Regions from separate parts of the Streptomyces griseochromogenes genome, predicted to be linked through region 2. Evidence: predicted binding sites of a transcription regulator. Region 2 holds the regulator's gene; the other holds the start of a gene.
The links. The regulator HspR, encoded in region 2, represses chaperone genes until heat shock. The targets are predictions, from matches to a motif close to TTGAGNNNNNNNNNCTCAA.
Positions count from the first base shown of each region.

Region 1 (9,409 bases), 1.2 Mb from region 2:
CCAGATCGGGGTGGACCTCGCGGGCCATCTCGCCCTGGTTGGCCCGGGCACGCCTGAGCAGCACGGTCAACTCGCGCTCCAGCGCCAGGAATTCCTGGTCTGCACCACTCGGTGTCACCTGAGCGGCGACATGATGTCGGTCGCCGTTCTCGTCCTCGTGCACGTCAGCACCCCTGATCGGTTTCGCGGTCCTGAAAGTTTCTGTCAAACGACGTCATTGCCGCAGCTCTGTAAGTATTTCGCAGGCGTAGACCAACGGCAGCATCCGGACCCCCTTCCCACGCCGTCATCTACGTGCGTAGCTTCTTTAGCAGGCAATGAATGGCATGCCCACGCCCATGTGGGTCATCCGTGGTTCCCCCCACCTCACTCCTCGGAACTCCTCGGAGGCACGTCATGCCCGTGCACAGACCCGGTTCCATCCGCCCGCGTCCCCTCGCCGTCCTCGCCGCGGCCCTGCTCGCCGCGCTCTCCTTCTCTCTTCCCCTCACCACCGCCCACGCCGCGACCACCCCCACCCGCGGCTCCGCCCGCATGGGCATGGGTGTCCTCGCCCACGACGGCCGAAGCGGCACCCCCAGCACCAGTGACGTCACCCAGACCGAGGGCGTCGACGTCTCCGCCTACCAGGGCAACGTCTCCTGGAGCACGCTGTGGAGCAGCGGCGTCCGCTGGGCGTACACGAAGGCCACGGAAGGCACGTACTACACCAACCCGTACTTCGCCCAGCAGTACAACGGCTCCTACAACGTCGGCATGATCCGCGGCGCGTACCACTTCGCGACGCCGAACACCACGAGCGGCGCCACCCAGGCCAACTACTTCGTCGACCACGGCGGCGGCTGGTCCCGGGACGGCAAGACCCTGCCCGGCGCGCTCGACATCGAGTGGAACCCCTACGGCGCCGCCTGCTACGGCAAGTCGGCCAGTGCGCTGGCCGGCTGGATCGCCGACTTCCTGAACACCTACAAGGCGCGTACCGGCCGGGACGCCGTGATCTACACGGCCTCCAGCTGGTGGACCCAGTGCACCGGCAACTACGGCGGTTTCGCCGCGAACAACCCGCTGTGGATCGCCCGCTACGCCTCGGATCCCGGGACGCTGCCCGCGGGATGGCCGTACTACACGATGTGGCAGTACACGTCCTCCGGCCCGACCGTCGGCGACCACGACAAGTTCAACGGGGCACTGGACCGGGTGCGGGCACTGGCCGACGGCTAGCTCGGCGCGCATCCGGCCGGGGGTCCGGCCCGCGGCCGGAGGCCGCTGTCGGCTGCGATGCCCCGGACAGGCACAGCGACAACGAGGCGCTGGACCGGGTGCGGGCACTCGTCGACGGCCGGCACCGAGGGTGTGTGTGCGGCGGCCGTCCGCTGCGGGCGGCCGCCGTTTCCGGGCGGATGCCTGCGTTGGTGCTCCGCGCCGCCCAGGACGATGCTGGTCGGGGGAGCCTGCTGAGCAAGGGCGAAATGGCGATGGAGCGACAGTCGACGTACACAGCCACGGCCACCATCGACGAGCAGGGCATCCTGACCGGCTGGAGCGAAGGCGCCCGGCGGCTGCTCGGCCACGAGGCCTCGCAGGTCGTCGGACGGCCCGCCGCCGCTCTGCTCGCCGCCGACGCCGGGGCGGTACGGCGGACCCTGGCCGCCCGGGACCGCTGGCACGGCACCGTACCGCTGCGGCACCGGGACGGCCGGTGTCTGGAGCTGGGACTGCTCGCCCACCGCCGGACCTCGCGCACCGGCGGCACCGACTGGCTCGTGGTGACCGCCGTCGCGGACCGGCCCCAGCCGCCCCGGGGCGAACCGCTGGAGGAATGGGCGTTCATCCAGTCCCCCTTCCCGCTGGCCGTCTTCGACGGCGAGCTGCGCCTGATCCGCGCCAACAGCCGCCTGGAACGGGCGCTCTCCCTGCCGGAGTCGGCGATGCGCGGGCTGCGCCTGCCGTACATCGTGCCCGGCCCCGCGAGCGAGGAGGCCGACCGGACGATGCGCCGGGTGCTGGAGAGCGGTGCGCCCCGGGAGGTCCAGGGCGGCCTCGGCCCGGACCTCGGCCCGTCCGCCGTCCTCACCCCGCTCAAGGACGGCACCGGCAGGGTGCGCGCCGTCTGCCTCGCCACGAACCGACGCGCCCAGGATTCCGCCGCCGAGCAGCGCCCTCCGGACGAGACGGACTCGCGCGCGGGCCCGGCCTCGGACCTCAGGGGGATCGCACGGGAACTCGCCGATGCCGTGGTCCCCCGGCTCGCCGACTTCATCGCCGTGGACCTGCTCGACTCCCCCCGGAACACGACCGGTCCGCCCGGCCCGTCCGACACCACGGCGAGCCCGGTCGTCCTGCGCCGCGCCGCGCTACGGACCGCCCGGGGCGGCGAGGGCTCCGAGGCCGGGGCCCGGGTGGGCGAGGCCGTCGCCTACGAGCCGGGTTCACCGCCGGCCGGCTGCCTGGTCTCGGGCCAGTCGGTCCTGTACGACGTCACGGATCCCGTGGTCGCGGGGTGGGCGGCCGTGGACCGGGCCGCCGCCTGGCTGCGCGCGTACGGCACTCACTCGCTGATGGTGGTGCCGATGCTCGCCGAGGGCTGCACGCTCGGGATCGCCCTGTTCGGCCGCCACCGGCGCCCGGAGCCGTTCGGCCCGGAGGATCTCCGGCTCGCCGAGGACCTCACGACGAGGGCGGCCGCCGGCCTGCACAGCGTCCGCCGGTACTCCCTGGCCCGCACCACCACCATGGCCCTGCAGCGCAGCCTGCTCCCGCACACCCTGCCCGCCCAGGACGCGCTGGAGATCGCCACCCGCTATCTGCCCGCCGCCGGCAAGGCCGGCGTGGGCGGCGACTGGTTCGATGTGATCCCGTTGTCCGGCGCCCGGGTGGCCCTCGTCGTCGGTGACGTCGTCGGCCACGGCATCCGCGCCTCCGCCACCATGGGCCGGCTGCGCACGGCGGTGCGGACGCTGGCCGACGTCGACCTGCCCGCCGACGAACTGCTCACCCACCTCGACGACCTCGTCCTGCGGCTGGCCGCCGACGAGGGCAGCGGGGACCCCGCCGCCGAGACCGCCGGCGGCATCGGCACCACCTGTCTGTACGCGGTCTACGACCCGGTCTCGTGCCGGTGCACGCTCGCCCGGGCCGGCCATCCGCCGCCCGCCGTGGTCACCCCCGACGGCGCCGTCCGCTTCCTCGACGTGCCCGCCGGCCCGCCCCTGGGGCTCGGCGGACTGCCCTTCGAGGCCTTCGAGACCGAACTGCCCGAGGGCAGCCTGCTCGCCCTCTACACCGACGGACTGCTCGAAGCCCGCGACCACGACATAGACGAGGCCCTGGACAAGCTGTTCGCCGCGCTGAGCCGCCCCGCGCCGACGCTGGACTCGGTGTGCGACCGGGTGCTCTCCGAGCTGCTGAGCCACCACCTCGACGACGACATCGCCCTGCTCGTCGCCCGCACCCGGGCGCTGCACGCCGACCGGGTCGCCGTGTGGGAGCTGGGCAGCGAGCTCACCGTGGTGGCCCGGGCCCGCAAGCACACGGGCGACCAGCTGGCCGCGTGGGGGCTGGACGAGGCCGCGTTCGCCACCGAGCTGATGGTCAGTGAGCTGGTCACCAACGCCATCCGCTACGGCCGGCCGCCCATCCGGCTGCGCCTCATCCACCGGGGCTCCGCCCTGATCTGCGAGGTCTACGACGCCAGCGGCACCACCCCGCACATGCGGCGCGCCCGGATCTTCGACGAAGGGGGCCGGGGCCTGCTCCTGGTCGCCCAGCTCGCCGAGCGCTGGGGCACCCGGCACGACCGCGTCGGCAAGACCGTGTGGGCCGAGCAGTCACTGCCTGTCGCCTGACAAAGACGCCCGGAATCACGCCGGTCCCCCGAGGACCGGGCCCGCCCAGGCCGGCGGGTCGGGCACCGGACCGGCGGCGGGGAGGGCGCCAGGCACGTGGGGATCCACCAGCGTCGGCGTGCGGCCGCGCGGGCCCGCCTCGGCCATGGCGGTGCGCAGCGCCGCGACGAACTCCAGGCAGGAGCCGTAACGGTCGTCCGGCGTCTTCGCCAGCGCCTTCCTCAGGACCTCGTCGGCGGCCGCCGGGATTCCGGGCCGCTCGACGCTCAGCGCGGGCGGCGGGTCGTACTGGTGGGCCCACAGCAGTTCGAGGTCGTCGTCCCGCCGGAAGGGCGGGGCGCCCGTGAGGGTCTCGTGGACGACACAGGCCATGCTGTAGAGATCGGATCTGCCGTCCACGGGGCGGCCCGTGATCCGCTCCGGCGCCACGTAGTCGAGGGTGCCGACGAACTCGCCCGCCCTGGTGAACCCGGTGAGCGACAGGGACTTCTTCGCGATCCCGAAGTCCGTGAGGTACACGTGCTCGGGGTGGTCGCCGTCGACGCCTCTGGCGACCAGGACGTTGGCGGGCTTGACGTCCCGGTGCACCAGATCGTGCTCGTGGGCGGCGTCGAGCGCGGACGCCAGCTGGCCGGCGATGCGCAGCGCGGCCGGCACCGGGAGCGGACCGTTCCGGTCCAGCAGGGCACGCAGGTCCTGCCCGGTGACGTAGCACATGGCGATGTACAGGATCCCGTCGGTCTCGCCGGCCTCGAAGACCGGCACGATGTGCGGGTGCTCGATGGCGGCGGCCACCCGGGACTCCTGGACGAAGCGGCGGCGGAAGGCGTCGTTGCGGGTGTACTCGGGGGCGAGCAGTTTGAGGGCGACGGTGCGGCCGAGACGCAGGTCCTTCGCGCGGTACACGACGGCCATGCCGCCTCGGCCCAGCTCGCCCTCCACCCGGTAGCCGGCGATCTCCGTCCCGATCAGGGCGGAGGGGTGCACCATCTGCCCGCTCACGCCCGAATTCTATCCAGTTGATCCATCCGCGCACCCGCGCACCGCATGGCGAAGGCCCGGGTCTCCCTCACGGGGCCCGGGCCTTGCCTCATCCGGCGGCGTCCGTCACGCCGCCACCGGAACCTCCGGCGCCGCGCCGTTGACGGCGGGCGCGAGCGCCAGCTCCAGGACCTGGCGGACGTCGGTCACGGTGTGGACGTCGAGCTTGTCCAGCACCTCGGCCGGGACGTCGTCCAGGTCGGGTTCGTTGCGCTTGGGGATGATCACGGTGGTCACCCCGGCACGCTGGGCGGCGAGCAGCTTCTGCTTCACGCCGCCGATGGGCAGGACGCGGCCGGTCAGCGAGACCTCGCCGGTCATCGCCACGTCCGTGCGCACCAGCCGCCCGGAGAGCAGGGAGGCGAGGGCCGTGGTCATCGTGACGCCCGCGCTCGGGCCGTCCTTGGGGACCGCGCCCGCCGGGAAGTGGATGTGCACGCCCCGGTCCTTCAGATCGGCCACCGGCAGCTCCAGTTCGGCACCGTGGCTGCGCAGGAAGCTCAGCGCGATCCGCGCGGACTCCTTCATCACATCGCCCAGCTGACCGGTCAGGGTCAGGCCGGCCCCGCCCGTCTCGGGGTCCGCGAGGGACGCCTCGACGAAGAGCACGTCGCCGCCGGCTCCGGTGACCGCGAGGCCGGTCGCCACGCCCGGGACGGACGTACGGCGCTCGGCCGGGTCCTGGGCGGACTCGGGCACGTGGTGCGGGCGCCCGATCAGCGCGCGCAGGTCCTCGTCACGGACGGTGAACGGCAACTCCCGCTCGCCGAGTTCGTGCTGGGCCGCGACCTTGCGCAGCAGCCGTGCGATGGACCGCTCCAGGGTGCGCACGCCCGCCTCGCGGGTGTACTCGCCGGCGAGCTTGCGCAGCGCGCCCTCGTCGATCGTGAGCTCGTCCTCGGCCAGGCCGGCCCGCTCCAGCTGGCGCGGCAGCAGGTGGTCCCGGGCGATGACGATCTTCTCGTCCTCGGTGTAGCCGTCCAGGCGGACGATCTCCATGCGGTCGGCCAGCGCCTCCGGGATGGCCTCCAGGACATTGGCGGTGGCGAGGAAGACCACGTCGGACAGGTCCAGCTCCACCTCCAGGTAGTGGTCCCGGAAGGTGTGGTTCTGCGCGGGGTCCAGCACCTCCAGCAGGGCCGCGGACGGGTCGCCGCGGAAGTCGGAGCCCACCTTGTCGATCTCGTCCAGCAGGACCACGGGGTTCATCGACCCCGCCTCCTTGATGGCACGCACGACACGGCCGGGCAGCGCGCCGACGTAGGTACGCCGGTGGCCGCGGATCTCCGCCTCGTCCCGGACGCCGCCGAGCGCGACCCGGACGAACTTGCGCCCCATGGCGTGCGCGACGCTCTCCCCCAGGCTGGTCTTTCCGACGCCGGGCGGCCCGACCAGGGCCAGCACGGCACCGCCGCGCCGTCCGCCGATGACGCCCAGCCCCCGGTCGCCGCGCCGCTTGCGCACGGCCAGGTACTCGGTGATGCGTTCCTTGACGTCCTCAAGGCCCGCGTGCTCGGCGTCCAGGATCGCCTTGGCGCCCTGGATGTCGTAGGCGGAGGCGCTGTCATCGGTCCGCTCGTTCCACGGCATCTCCAGGACCGTGTCCAGCCAGGTCCTGATCCAGGAGCCCTCGGGCGACTGGTCGGAGGCGCGCTCCAGCTTGTCGACCTCCTTCAGGGCGGCCTCGCGCACCTTCTCCGGCAGGTCGGCGGCCTCGACCCGGGCCCGGTAGTCGTCGGACTCCTCGCCCTCCTGCTCGCCGTTCAGCTCGCGCAGCTCCTTGCGCACGGCCTCCAGCTGGCGGCGCAGCAGGAACTCGCGCTGCTGCTTGTCGACGCCCTCCTGGACGTCCTTGGCGATGGTCTCGGCCACGTCCTGCTCGGCGAGATGGTCACGCAGCTGCTGCGCGGCGAGCTTGAGGCGGTCCACCGGGTCGGCGGTCTCCAGCAGTTCGACCTTCTGCTCGATGGTGAGGAAGGGCGAGTAGCCGGAGTTGTCGGCGAGCGCGGAGACGCCGTCGATGGCCTGGACACGGTCGACGACCTGCCAGGCGCCGCGCTTCTTCAGCCAGTTGGTGGCGAGGGCCTTGTACTCCTTGACGAGCTCGGCGACCTGGCCGGGCAGTGGTTCCGGCACGGTCTCCTCGACCCGCGCGCCCTCGACCCACAGCGCCGCGCCCGGACCCGTCGTACCGGCACCGATCCGCACCCGGCCGCGGCCGCGGATCAGGGCCCCCGGGTCACCGTCGGCCAGCCGGCCGACCTGCTCGACCGTACCGAGCACACCGGTCTTGGCGTAGGTGCCGTCGATGCGCGGCACCAGCAGGACCCTGGGCTTGCCCGGCTCGGACCGGGCGGCGGCCTGTGCGGCCTCCACCGCGGCGCGCACCTCGGCGTCGCTCAGATCCAGCGGAACCACCATCCCGGGCAGCACGACCTCGTCGTCGAGCGGCAGCACGGGCAGCACGAGCGTGAACGCCGTGGACTCAGCAGCCATGATCTCCCCTTAGGCAGTCAACTTGAGCTATGCCGACTCAATGCACGGCGCTCCGCTGTTGTTCCCAGGTCTTCGTTCGCTGTGAGCGATCAGGTGGTGACCGGTGTGTTTGCGCAGGCAGGGGCGCCTGAGGGGGATGGGGCGCGGATCGTGCGCGGGTGCGGGTCTCGCGTGGCCGGTCGCGCCCGCGCGGCGGAGCCGCATCTCGATACGGCCCCGCGCCTCGGGTCGGCTCAGCCGGCGCCGGCCGGGCGGCCGAGGAAGGCCAGCAGGCGGGTGTGCGGTGGGGCGTCCGCCGGTGCGGGAGTCTCCGGGCCGAAGAATCCCGGCGCCCGGAAGGAATCGAACCCGGGCGTGTTGCGCATCGCCGTCAGGAGGTGGTCGCACAGGTCCTCGTCCAGGAGGGACTGGGCGCCGGTGGCGACCGCGATGTCGGCTCCGTGGACACAGACCTCGGTGAGGTGGACCAGCGCCGCGAAGGGGCCCGGCAGCGCGCCGAACGAGAGGCGGACGGTGGCGTCCAGGGCGCCGGGCCGGGTCCAGGCCGCGAGGTCGGCCTCGGCCGCCGCCGCGTAGGCCGCCTCGGGGTCCTCGCCCAGCCAGTCGTCCTCGTGCGCGCGGCCCGGATCGGCACCGTTCAGCAGAGCCGCGACGATGTGCATGCCGCCCACCACGTGGTTGAGGACGGTGTGGACATCCCACGGCGCACAGGGCGTCGCGGTCCTCCACCCGGTGTCGCTCACGCCGTTCACGACGCGGCCGGTGACCTCCACCGCCCGTTCGATCCGTGCCACCACACCGGTCATGACGACCTCCCCGTTCCCCGGCCGTGACCCCGTGCCGCGGCCGGGTTCATCGCTACACCATCGGCGGGGCGTTCACACGGAAACAGGGGAAAGCGCCGGAAGCCGCCAGCTCCGTACCAGCGGCCAGCCGGCGACGCCGAGGCCGAGGGCGATCAGATGACCCCAGTTGGTCATCGGGTCCTGGAAGGCGATCAGGTCGTTCACGAGCATGCCCGCGGCCAGGGCGAGCACGGGCCAGCGGACCCAGGGGGTGAGCAGGCCGGCCAGGGCGCCGACGCTGGCGGCGACGCCGAAGCTGATGCCGTAGTCCAGGCGGTGCAGCGAGGTGGTGGGCAGATGGCCGAACAGGACCGCGAGGCCCACCGGCACCTCGGTCGCGAGGGTGGCCAGAACATGCCCGGTCAGAAAGACACAGGCCGCCCGTGCCCCGCCTATCCGCCGCTCCAGCGCGGTCAGCACCAGCACGAAGGCGACCGCGTACGGCGAGAGGACCCCGCCCGCGATCCACAGCGCGCTCGCCAGCAGCACCAGCACGGGCGTGCGCACCAGGTGGGCGACGTCGGTGCTGGAGTCCTGGTACAGCGCGTACATGAGGCCGGGTGCGGCGTAGGCGGCGATCAGGGAGGTGACGGCGAGGACGGCCGTGTAGGCGAACGTGAACGGCGTGCGGACGGGGCCGGGCAGCAGGTGCCAGGGCCGGAAGGAGAAGCGGGTCCTGGCCGGGGCCGGCGCGGCGGCGGCCGGGGCCGGGGCCGGAACGGCCGGGGCGGGCAGCTCGCGTTGGCGTGGGACACCGTCGAGCAGTCCGGCGACGTCCGGCAGGGAACCGGTGGGAAAAGGCGTGCCCAGGGGCGGGGACGCGGCCGTCGCAGGGCCGGTCACGATCCGTTCCACGTGAGGCGCTCCTTCCGTTGCGCCCCACCCTTCGTGTTCCCGGGGCCGCTGTCTATGACCGACGCCACGCGAGAGCGGATTCATAGCAACCTCAGAACGTCCTTACGCGTCCGGCCGGGCCCGGTCCACGACCGCGGCGGGCCCACCTCCCGGGCGTGCGCGGCCTGTTGTCCGGGGACCGACCGCCGACGGGACGCGCGCCGCCGCACGGCCGTTCGGCCCACCGGCGCGGAGCGCGAGGCGCACGGAGACGGCGCGCGCCGCGGCGGCCCCGGCGCGCGGCACCGACCGGACCGTCCTTCACGATCCCCCCGTCCCCCTCTCCTT
Region 1 covers NZ_CP016279.1:1,516,645-1,526,053, reverse strand. The annotation lists gene AVL59_RS07160 (MarR family winged helix-turn-helix transcriptional regulator) at 1-163, opposite strand, end outside; gene AVL59_RS07155 (lysozyme) at 397-1,221, shown strand; gene AVL59_RS07150 (SpoIIE family protein phosphatase) at 1,476-3,845, shown strand; gene AVL59_RS07145 (serine/threonine-protein kinase) at 3,861-4,835, opposite strand; gene lon (endopeptidase La) at 4,953-7,382, opposite strand; gene AVL59_RS07135 (TIGR03086 family metal-binding protein) at 7,616-8,188, opposite strand; gene AVL59_RS07130 (rhomboid-like protein) at 8,261-9,082, opposite strand.
Region 1: lon (endopeptidase La) is a predicted target of HspR. The motif match lies at 7,405-7,423, and genes of this name have one in related genera.

Region 2 (9,409 bases):
TCGGGGAGAGCGGCTTGCCGGTGTTCCAGGCGGGGCACTGCGACTGGCAGCGGCCGCACTCGGTGCAGGTGGAGAAGTCCAGCAGGCCCTTCCAGGAGAACTGCTCGACCTGGGAGACGCCGAAGACGTCGTCCTCGCCCGGGTCCTCGAAGTTGATCGGCTTGCCGCCGGAGGTCATCGGCAGCAGGCCGCCCAGGGAGGTCTCGCCGGTGGCGTTGCGCTTGAACCAGATGTTCGGGAAGGCCAGGAAGCGGTGCCAGGCCACACCCATGTCGGTCTTCAGGGCGACCGTGATCATCCAGATGAAGGAGGTCGCGATCTTCAGACCCGCGAAGAAGTAGGTGAGGTTCTGGAGCGTGGAGACGTCCATGCCCCGCAGCCACGACACCACCGGGTAGGAGATGAAGAACGAGGCCTCGTAGGCGTCCACGTGGTGCTGGGCGCCCTCCAGCGCGTGCAGCATGAAGATGCAGACGCCGACGATGAGGATGACGCTCTCGACGAAGTACGCCTGGCCGAAGTTGGAGCCGGCGAAGCGGGACTTGCGGCCCGGCTTGTTCGGCTTGCTCAGCTGGCGGATCACGATCAGGACCGCGATGCCGAGCACCGTCATCGTGCCGATGAACTCGACGAAGATGTTGTACGGCGCCCAGTCGCCGATGACCGGCAGGATCCAGTCGGCCTTGAACAGCTGGCCGATGGCGTTGACGATCGTCAGCAGCAGGGAGAAGAAGCCGACCGCCACGAACCAGTGCGCCACACCGACGATGCCCCAGCGGTTCATCCGGGTGTGGCCGAGGAACTCCCTGGCCACGGTGAGGGTGCGCTGGACGGGCTCGTCGGTCCGCGTGCCGGCGGGCACGTTCTGGCCGAGCCGCATGAAGTTGTAGATCTGAAGGATGGCGCGGGCGAACAGGGCCACGCCGACCACGATCAGAACCAGCGACACGATGATCGCGGCGAGTTGCATTTCGGGGCTCCTCGGGCCTGCGAGGGACATTACTAAGCGGTAACTTATGCAGTCCGTTCGAGACTACCCGCATCTTTCCTCGCACTGTAGCCAGGTGCGGGGTGATCTGGGTCGCTGAGGGGCGCCTGACCCGGCAGGCAATCGGATCGTGTTATTCGTACCGAATTGCTACATTCATGCCTAACTTATAGCCGTGCTCTACGGGATCGCAGCCGCCACCGCCGCCCTCCTCCTCGCCGCCCTGCTCGCGGCGCTGCTCAGGGTGCCCGCCCGGCGGGCGGGGCTCGTCGACCGGCGGCGGCAGCGGCCGGTCCCGGTGGTCGGGGGGATCGCCGTCGTGGTCGTCACCTGTCTGGTCTCCTGGGCGGGGGAGTGGACGAGGGTCGCGCCGCTCGGCGAGGGGGTCGGGGAGCTGCTCGTCGCCGGTGCCGGGGTCGCCGTGCTGGGGCTGGTCGTCGACGTGTGGAGGCTGCGGGCGAGGGTCCTGGTCGCCGGTACGGCCGTCGCGGCGGCCTGCGTGGTGCCGTACGACGAGACGGGCATCTGGGGCGGGATCCTGGCCGTGGGCTGGATCGTCTTCGCCTCGCTCGCCTTCAAGGGGCTCGACCACGCCGACGGGCTGGCCGGAACGGTCGGGGTGGTCACCGCCTTCGGGGTGGGGGTCTGTGCCGCCGCCGAGGTGATGGACGGGCTCGCGGTGCTGCTCAGCGTGTTCGCCGCCGCTCTCACCGGCTTCCTGATGCACAACTGGCATCCCGCGCGGGTCGGCCTCGGAGCCGGCGGGGCGCTGTTCACGGGGTTCCTGCTCTCCTCGTCCGCCGTCTTCACGCGCGCGGGGTACGCGCTGGGGCCCACGGCGGGCGTGCTGTTCTGTCTCGGTGCCGTCGCCGCCGCCGACTTCCTGCTCGTGCTCCTCGCGCGCGGGACGGCCCGCCGGCCGCTGCTGCGGCGCGGCCCGGACCACCTCGCCCACCGGCTGCGGCGGCTCGGGCTCACGCCCCAGGGGGGCGTCGTGCTGCTGGGCGCCGGTTCCTTCTCCTCGGTGCTCGTGGGGGTGCTCGTGCACACCGGGTGGACCGGGCGGGGGGCCGTGCTGTGGGTGGCCGGCGGGGTGCTGCTCGCCGTGCTGGTGCTCGTTCGGGTGCCCGTTCAACCGCCGCAAACGGCTCGCCGGGATGTATCGACGCAGGTCAGAGGCCAGTTGCGTGTAAGGAACGGATAAGAGTTGAGTCCTACTGACTCAGCTCTGTTGACCGGGCGAATCTCCTCGTGCACACTTGAGCCTGTTCCACTCAAGTCAGCTGGAGGAATCAACCATGGCACGTGCGGTCGGCATCGACCTGGGCACGACTAACTCCGTCGTCAGCGTTCTGGAGGGCGGCGAGCCCACCGTCATCACCAACGCCGAGGGCGCCAGGACCACGCCGTCCGTCGTCGCCTTCGCCAAGAACGGCGAGGTGCTCGTCGGCGAGGTCGCCAAGCGCCAGGCGGTCACGAACGTGGACCGGACCATCCGCTCGGTGAAGCGCCACATGGGCACCGACTGGAAGATCCAGCTGGACGGGAAGGACTTCAACCCGCAGCAGATCTCCGCCTTCATCCTGCAGAAGCTGAAGCGCGACGCCGAGGCCTACCTGGGCGAGAAGGTCACGGACGCGGTCATCACCGTCCCGGCCTACTTCAACGACTCCGAGCGCCAGGCGACGAAGGAGGCCGGCGAGATCGCCGGTCTGAACGTCCTGCGCATCGTCAACGAGCCCACCGCGGCCGCGCTCGCCTACGGCCTCGACAAGGACGACCAGACGATCCTCGTCTTCGACCTCGGTGGCGGCACCTTCGACGTGTCCCTCCTGGAGATCGGCGACGGCGTCGTCGAGGTGAAGGCCACCAACGGTGACAACCACCTCGGTGGTGACGACTGGGACCAGCGCGTCGTCGACTACCTGGTCAAGCAGTTCCAGTCCGGCCACGGCGTGGACCTGTCCAAGGACAAGATGGCCCTGCAGCGTCTGCGCGAGGCCGCCGAGAAGGCCAAGATCGAGCTGTCCTCGTCCAGCGAGACCTCGATCAACCTGCCCTACATCACGGCGTCCGCCGAGGGCCCGCTGCACCTGGACGAGAAGCTGACCCGCGCTCAGTTCCAGCAGCTGACCGCGGACCTGCTGGAGCGCTGCAAGACGCCGTTCCACAACGTGATCAAGGACGCCGGCATCGCGCTCGGCGAGATCGACCACGTCGTCCTCGTCGGCGGCTCCACCCGTATGCCCGCCGTCGCCGAGCTCGTCAAGGAGCTGACCGGCGGCAACGAGGCCAACAAGGGCGTCAACCCGGACGAGGTCGTCGCCATCGGCGCCGCCCTGCAGGCCGGTGTCCTCAAGGGTGAGGTCAAGGACGTCCTGCTGCTCGACGTCACCCCGCTGTCCCTCGGTATCGAGACCAAGGGCGGCATCATGACCAAGCTGATCGAGCGCAACACCACGATCCCGACCAAGCGCTCCGAGATCTTCACGACGGCCGAGGACAACCAGCCGTCCGTGCAGATCCAGGTCTACCAGGGCGAGCGCGAGATCGCGGCCTACAACAAGAAGCTCGGCATGTTCGAGCTGACCGGTCTGCCGCCGGCGCCGCGCGGCGTCCCGCAGATCGAGGTCGCCTTCGACATCGACGCCAACGGCATCATGCACGTGACCGCCAAGGACCTGGGCACGGGCAAGGAGCAGAAGATGACCGTCACCGGCGGCTCCTCGCTGCCGAAGGACGAGGTCGACCGCATGCGCCAGGAGGCCGAGAAGTACGCGGAGGAGGACCACGCCCGCCGCGAGGCCGCCGAGACCCGCAACCAGGGCGAGCAGCTCGTCTACCAGACCGAGAAGTTCCTCAAGGACAACGAGGACAAGGTCCCCGGCGAGATCAAGACCGAGGTCGAGGCCTCCGTCGAGGAGCTGAAGGCCGCGCTCAAGGGCGAGGACACCGCCGAGATCCGCACCGCCACCGAGAAGGTCGCGGCCGTCTCGCAGAAGCTCGGCCAGGCCATGTACGCCGACGCCCAGGGTGCGCAGGCCGCCGCGGGCGGTGCCGCCGGCGCCGAGGCCCCGAAGGCCGACGACGACGTCGTGGACGCCGAGATCGTCGACGACGAGCGCAAGGACGGTGCCGCGTGACGGAGGAGACCCCGGGCTTCGAGGAGAAGCCCGACGTCCCCTCCGGCGCCACCCCCGACGACGCCGAGCCGAAGGCCGCCCCCGAGGAGGGGGCGGCCCCGGCCGGGGACGGAGCAGCAGACGTGGGCCTGGTGGCCCAGCTGGACCAGGTGCGTACGGCGCTCGGCGAGCGCACGATGGACCTCCAGCGCCTCCAGGCCGAGTACCAGAACTACCGCCGCCGCGTCGAGCGCGACCGGATCGCGGTCAAGGAGATCGCCATCGCGAACCTCCTGACCGAGCTCCTGCCGGTGCTCGACGACATCGGCCGCGCGCGGGAACACGGCGAACTGGTCGGCGGCTTCAAGTCGGTGGCCGAGTCGCTGGAGACCGTCGCGGCCAAGATGGGTCTGCAGCAGTTCGGCAAGGAGGGCGAGCCCTTCGACCCGACGATCCACGAGGCCCTGATGCACAGCTACGCGCCCGACGTCACGGAGACGACGTGCGTGGCCATCCTGCAGCCCGGGTATCGCATCGGCGAGCGCACCATCCGCCCCGCGCGGGTGGCCGTCGCCGAGCCGCAGCCCGGCGCGCAGACCGTCAAGGCCGAGGACGCCGAGGAGAACTCGGCGACCGGCGCCGCCGACGACAAGGAGAACGGTGGCCCGGAGGAGGGCTGACGTAATCGCTGAAGACAGGAAGGAGGGGCGTCGGGGATGAGCACCAAGGACTTCATCGAGAAGGACTACTACAAGGTCCTCGGCGTCCCCAAGGACGCCACCGAGGCCGAGATCAAGAAGGCGTACCGGAAGCTCGCCCGCGAGTTCCACCCGGACGCCAACAAGGGCAACGCCAAGGCGGAGGAGCGCTTCAAGGAGATCTCCGAGGCGAACGACATCCTCGGCGACCCGAAGAAGCGCAAGGAGTACGACGAGGCACGCGCCCTGTTCGGCAACGGCGGCTTCCGCCCCGGGCCGGGTGCCGGCGGCTCCTACAACTTCGACCTGGGCGACCTCTTCGGAGGAGGAGGCAACGCCCAGAGCGGAGGCTTCGGCGGCGGACTCGGTGACGTCTTCGGGGGCCTGTTCAACCGCGGTGGCACCGCGGGCACCCGCACCCAGCCCCGGCGCGGCCAGGACATCGAGTCCGAGGTCACGCTGAGCTTCACGGAGGCCATCGAGGGCGCCACGGTGCCCCTGAGGATGTCCTCCCAGGCGCCCTGCAAGGCCTGCTCGGGCACCGGCGACAAGAACGGCACACCGCGGGTGTGCCCGACCTGCGTCGGCACCGGGCAGGTGGCGCGGGGCTCGGGCGGCGGGTTCTCGCTCACCGACCCGTGCCCCGACTGCAAGGGCCGCGGTCTGATCGCCGAGCACCCCTGCATGGAGTGCAAGGGCAGCGGCCGCGCCAAGTCGTCGCGCACGATGCAGGTCCGGATCCCGGCCGGGGTCACGGACGGCCAGCGCATCCGGCTGCGCGGCAAGGGAGCGCCCGGCGAGCGGGGCGGACCGGCGGGCGACCTGTATGTGATGGTCCATGTCGGCGAGCACCCGGTGTTCGGACGCAAGGGCGACAACCTCACCGTCACCGTGCCGGTGACGTTCGCCGAGGCGGCCCTCGGCGGCGAGGTGCGGGTCCCGACCCTCGGCGGCCCGGCCGTCACCCTGAAGCTGCCGCCCGGCACGCCCAACGGCCGCACCATGCGCGCCCGGGGCAAGGGCGCGGTCCGCAAGGACGGCACCCGCGGCGATCTGCTGGTCACCGTCGAGGTGAGTGTCCCGAAGGACGTGACGGGGAAGGCTCGTGACGCGCTGCAGGCGTATCGCGAGGCGACCTCGGGCGAGGACCCGCGTGCGGAGCTGTTCGAGGCCGCGAAGGGAGATTGAGCGAGATGGACGGCCGTCGGCGTAACCCGTATGAACTGACCGAGGAGACCCCGGTCTACGTCATCTCGGTGGCGGCCCAGCTCTCCGGACTCCACCCGCAGACGCTGCGCCAGTACGACCGCCTCGGTCTGGTCTCACCGGACCGCACCGCAGGGCGGGGCCGCCGTTACTCGGCCCGCGACATCGAACTGCTCCGCCAGGTGCAGCAGTTGTCGCAGGACGAGGGCATCAACCTGGCCGGCATCAAGCGCATCATCGAACTGGAGAACCAGGTCGCCGCGCTCCAGTCCCGCGTCGCGGAGATGCAGGCGGCCCTGGACGGCGCGGCGGCCGCGATGCAGCAGCGCGAGGCCGCCGTCCACGCCTCCTACCGCCGCGACCTGGTCCCGTACCAGGAGGTGCAGCAGACCAGCGCGCTGGTGGTGTGGCGGCCCAAGCGGCAGCAGTCCTCGGACTGACGGCACCTCGGTGCGGCACCGGGCCCGCGGACGTACACCGTCCGCGGGCCCTCGCCTTTTCACCGGCCCCGCGGCCGGCCGCCGCGGACGCGGTCAGCCGGGGAGCAGGTCGCCCGCCAGCTCCAGCGCCATCATCCACATCGGCTGTCCGCCGGTGCCGAACGCGGCGGCCAGCGCGTAGCCGACGGCCGCGTCCGTGGCGTCCGGGGCCGCGTCCCTGCGCCACTCGGCGAACACCCGCCCGTCGCCCCCGGAGGAGAAGTCGCCGAGGCGCTCCCGGCCGCGCAGCAGCCGGCTGCTCGGGATCGAGCCGGGCACCAGACGCCAGGAGCGGCCCGCGTACCGGACGTCGACGCGGTACGAACGCCGGGTCACCCGCCCCCTGGCCAGGTCCAGCTCGGCCGGGGCGCCGTCGACGGTGAGCGTCAGCACGGCGCCGTCCCGGGTGCCGATCGGCACATGGTCCGCCCTGTCCGTACCGGTGGTGCGGCGCAGTACGACCCGGGGCACCGACGCGCCCTCCACGACCACCTCGCCCTCCCGGCCGTCCAGCCGGACGGTGATCGCCCCGAAGAGGTCGTCGTCCGTGACGCTCTCGGGTGTCGGGTCTTTCGGCATGCGGTCGTTCCCTCGCTGTCGCTGTCCGGGCCGTACGCCAGGGGGACGCACGGCGGGGTGCTCACGTTCCCGGCGCCGCGCAGTTGGCCGGGTCTGATCGATCATCTGATCGATCAAGCTCCTTTGCCCTCTCATGGACTGCCCTTGGGATGGAGGGTCCGTAAAGAGTGTTTGGAGGCGATTCCGCTCCTCCTTCACAGGCTCAGCGGAGCGTGCTGTTGCGCACTCGTTAAGTAATTCCGCTTGACGCTGGGTGGCGGCTCCAAGTTGTCTTTTCAGACACCTGGGTCGTAAAGCAGCACCCACGTCCGGAACGCACCTGAAGTGAGCCCCCGAATGCGCCGTATCGCCATATCCGTGGCCGCGTCCACGATGACCCTCTCGCTCGCCGGCTGCGGCGTGCTGAACGCGACGGGGGACGGCGCGAGCGCGAGCCCGACGAAGGGCGACGACGTCACCATCGGGCTCCTGCTGCCGGAGAAGGCGAACACCCGCTACGACAAGTTCGACTACCCCATCATCAAGAACAAGGTCTCCGAGCTGACCGGCAAGAAGGGCGAGGTCCAGTACGCCAACGCCGACGCGGACGCCGGCCGGCAGACCGACCAGATGCAGCAGATGATCGACGACAAGGTCGACATCATCCTGCTCGACGCGGTCGACTCGCACGCCGTCGCCGGCGAGGTCAAGAAGGCCAAGGAAGCGGGCATTCCGGTCATCGCCTACGACCGGCTGGCCGAGGGCCCGATCGACGCGTACATCTCCTTCGACAACGAGCTGGTCGGCGAGGTGCAGGCCCGCTCGCTGCTGGCGGCCCTCGGGTCGGGCGTCGACACCTCCGACAAGGTCGTCATGGTGAACGGCTCGCCCACCGACCCGAACGCCAAGCAGTTCAAGCAGGGCGCGCTCTCCGAGCTGAACGGCAAGGTGGACATCGCGGCGAGCTTCGACACCACGGACTGGAAGCCGGAGAACGCCCGGGCCGAGATGACCGAGGCGATCAACAAGATCGGCAAGAACAACATCGCCGCGGTCTACGCCGCCAACGACGGCATGGCCGGCGGTGTCATCAAGGCCCTGGAGGCGGCCGGCGTCACCAAGCTGCCCCCGATCACCGGCCAGGACTCCGAACTCGACGCGGTCCAGCGGGTCATCGCCGGCGAGCAGTACATGAGCGTCTACAAGTCCTACCCGGACGAGGCCGAGGCCGCGGCCCAGATGGCCGTCGCCAAGGTGCAGGGCAAGGACATCCAGTTCGACGCCCTCACCCAGGACAAGGTCGACAGCCCCACCGACAAGGACATCCCGGCCAAGCTGGTCCAGGTGTCCGAGCTGACCAAGAGCAAGATCAAGGACACGGTCATCGAGGACGGGATCTACACCGTCGGCGACATCTGCACCGCCAGGTACAAGGCGGCCTGCGCGGCGATCGGCCTGAAGTAGCGGGCGACCGCGGCACGGTCAACCGGGGCGCGGGCCCGGACGTCACCCGCGTGTGCGGGACCGGCGTGCCGGACGACTGCACGAGACGCGGCGGCCGTCGGCGGGTTTTCGACGGTCGCCGCGTCACGTTCTGAGCGGCCCTCTCGCATCGCGCCACCCCCGTGCGCGCGATGCGACGGCCCCGGCCGAACGGGGGGAGTCCGGCCAGGGCCGCTCCGGGTGCCTGGGCACCCGGGGGAAGCGGGAACAACGATGCCCCTGTGACGATCGCGCCACCACCATCATCTTGTTGCAATGCGACGGGCGGAGGCCGGGAGGAACCTGTCCATAACGGCGCTTTACGTCGCCCACGGCCGAGCGAGCCGTGTTGCGGACCCGCTCCCGGCCGCGCATAGTTGCGCTGCGGAGGTGGCAGCAAGCCGGGGGTGGAATGGGCGATGGCCGGGCACGGAACGGAGGAGCATCCACACGGTGCCGACCGGCTGTGCGGGGCCGGGGACCGCGTGTATTCCCGCGCCGTACGCCGGGGACGGGTGCCGCGCACGGACGCGGTGCCGGTGCCCTGCCTGCTGGAGCTGGCCCTGCTGCACCCCGACCCCGACGACATGGACTGGCTGGTGCCCACCTCCCCGCAGGAGGTGATGACCCGGCTGCTGCGCGGGGTCTACGACGAGGTCAGGGAGAGCCAGCGGCGGATGGGCTCGGCGGTGGCCGCCTTCGAGTGGTACGCCGGCCTCGGCGGTGGGCTGCAGGCGCTGTCGGCACCCGGCGAGCACACGGCCATCCGCGTGCTGGACGGACTCGCCCGCATCCAGGCCGCGATCGACGAGGCGACCGAGGCGTGCACCACGGAGGTGCTGATCGTCCAGCCCGGCGGCATCCGGCGGGAGGACG
Region 2 covers NZ_CP016279.1:358,527-367,935, forward strand. The annotation lists gene AVL59_RS01730 ((Fe-S)-binding protein) at 1-970, opposite strand, end outside; gene AVL59_RS01735 (MraY family glycosyltransferase) at 1,164-2,192, shown strand; gene dnaK (molecular chaperone DnaK) at 2,287-4,131, shown strand; gene grpE (nucleotide exchange factor GrpE) at 4,128-4,790, shown strand; gene dnaJ (molecular chaperone DnaJ) at 4,827-5,996, shown strand; gene AVL59_RS01755 (heat shock protein transcriptional repressor HspR) at 6,002-6,454, shown strand; gene AVL59_RS01760 (hypothetical protein) at 6,548-7,072, opposite strand; gene AVL59_RS01765 (sugar ABC transporter substrate-binding protein) at 7,409-8,515, shown strand; gene AVL59_RS01770 (helix-turn-helix transcriptional regulator) at 8,953-9,409, shown strand, end outside.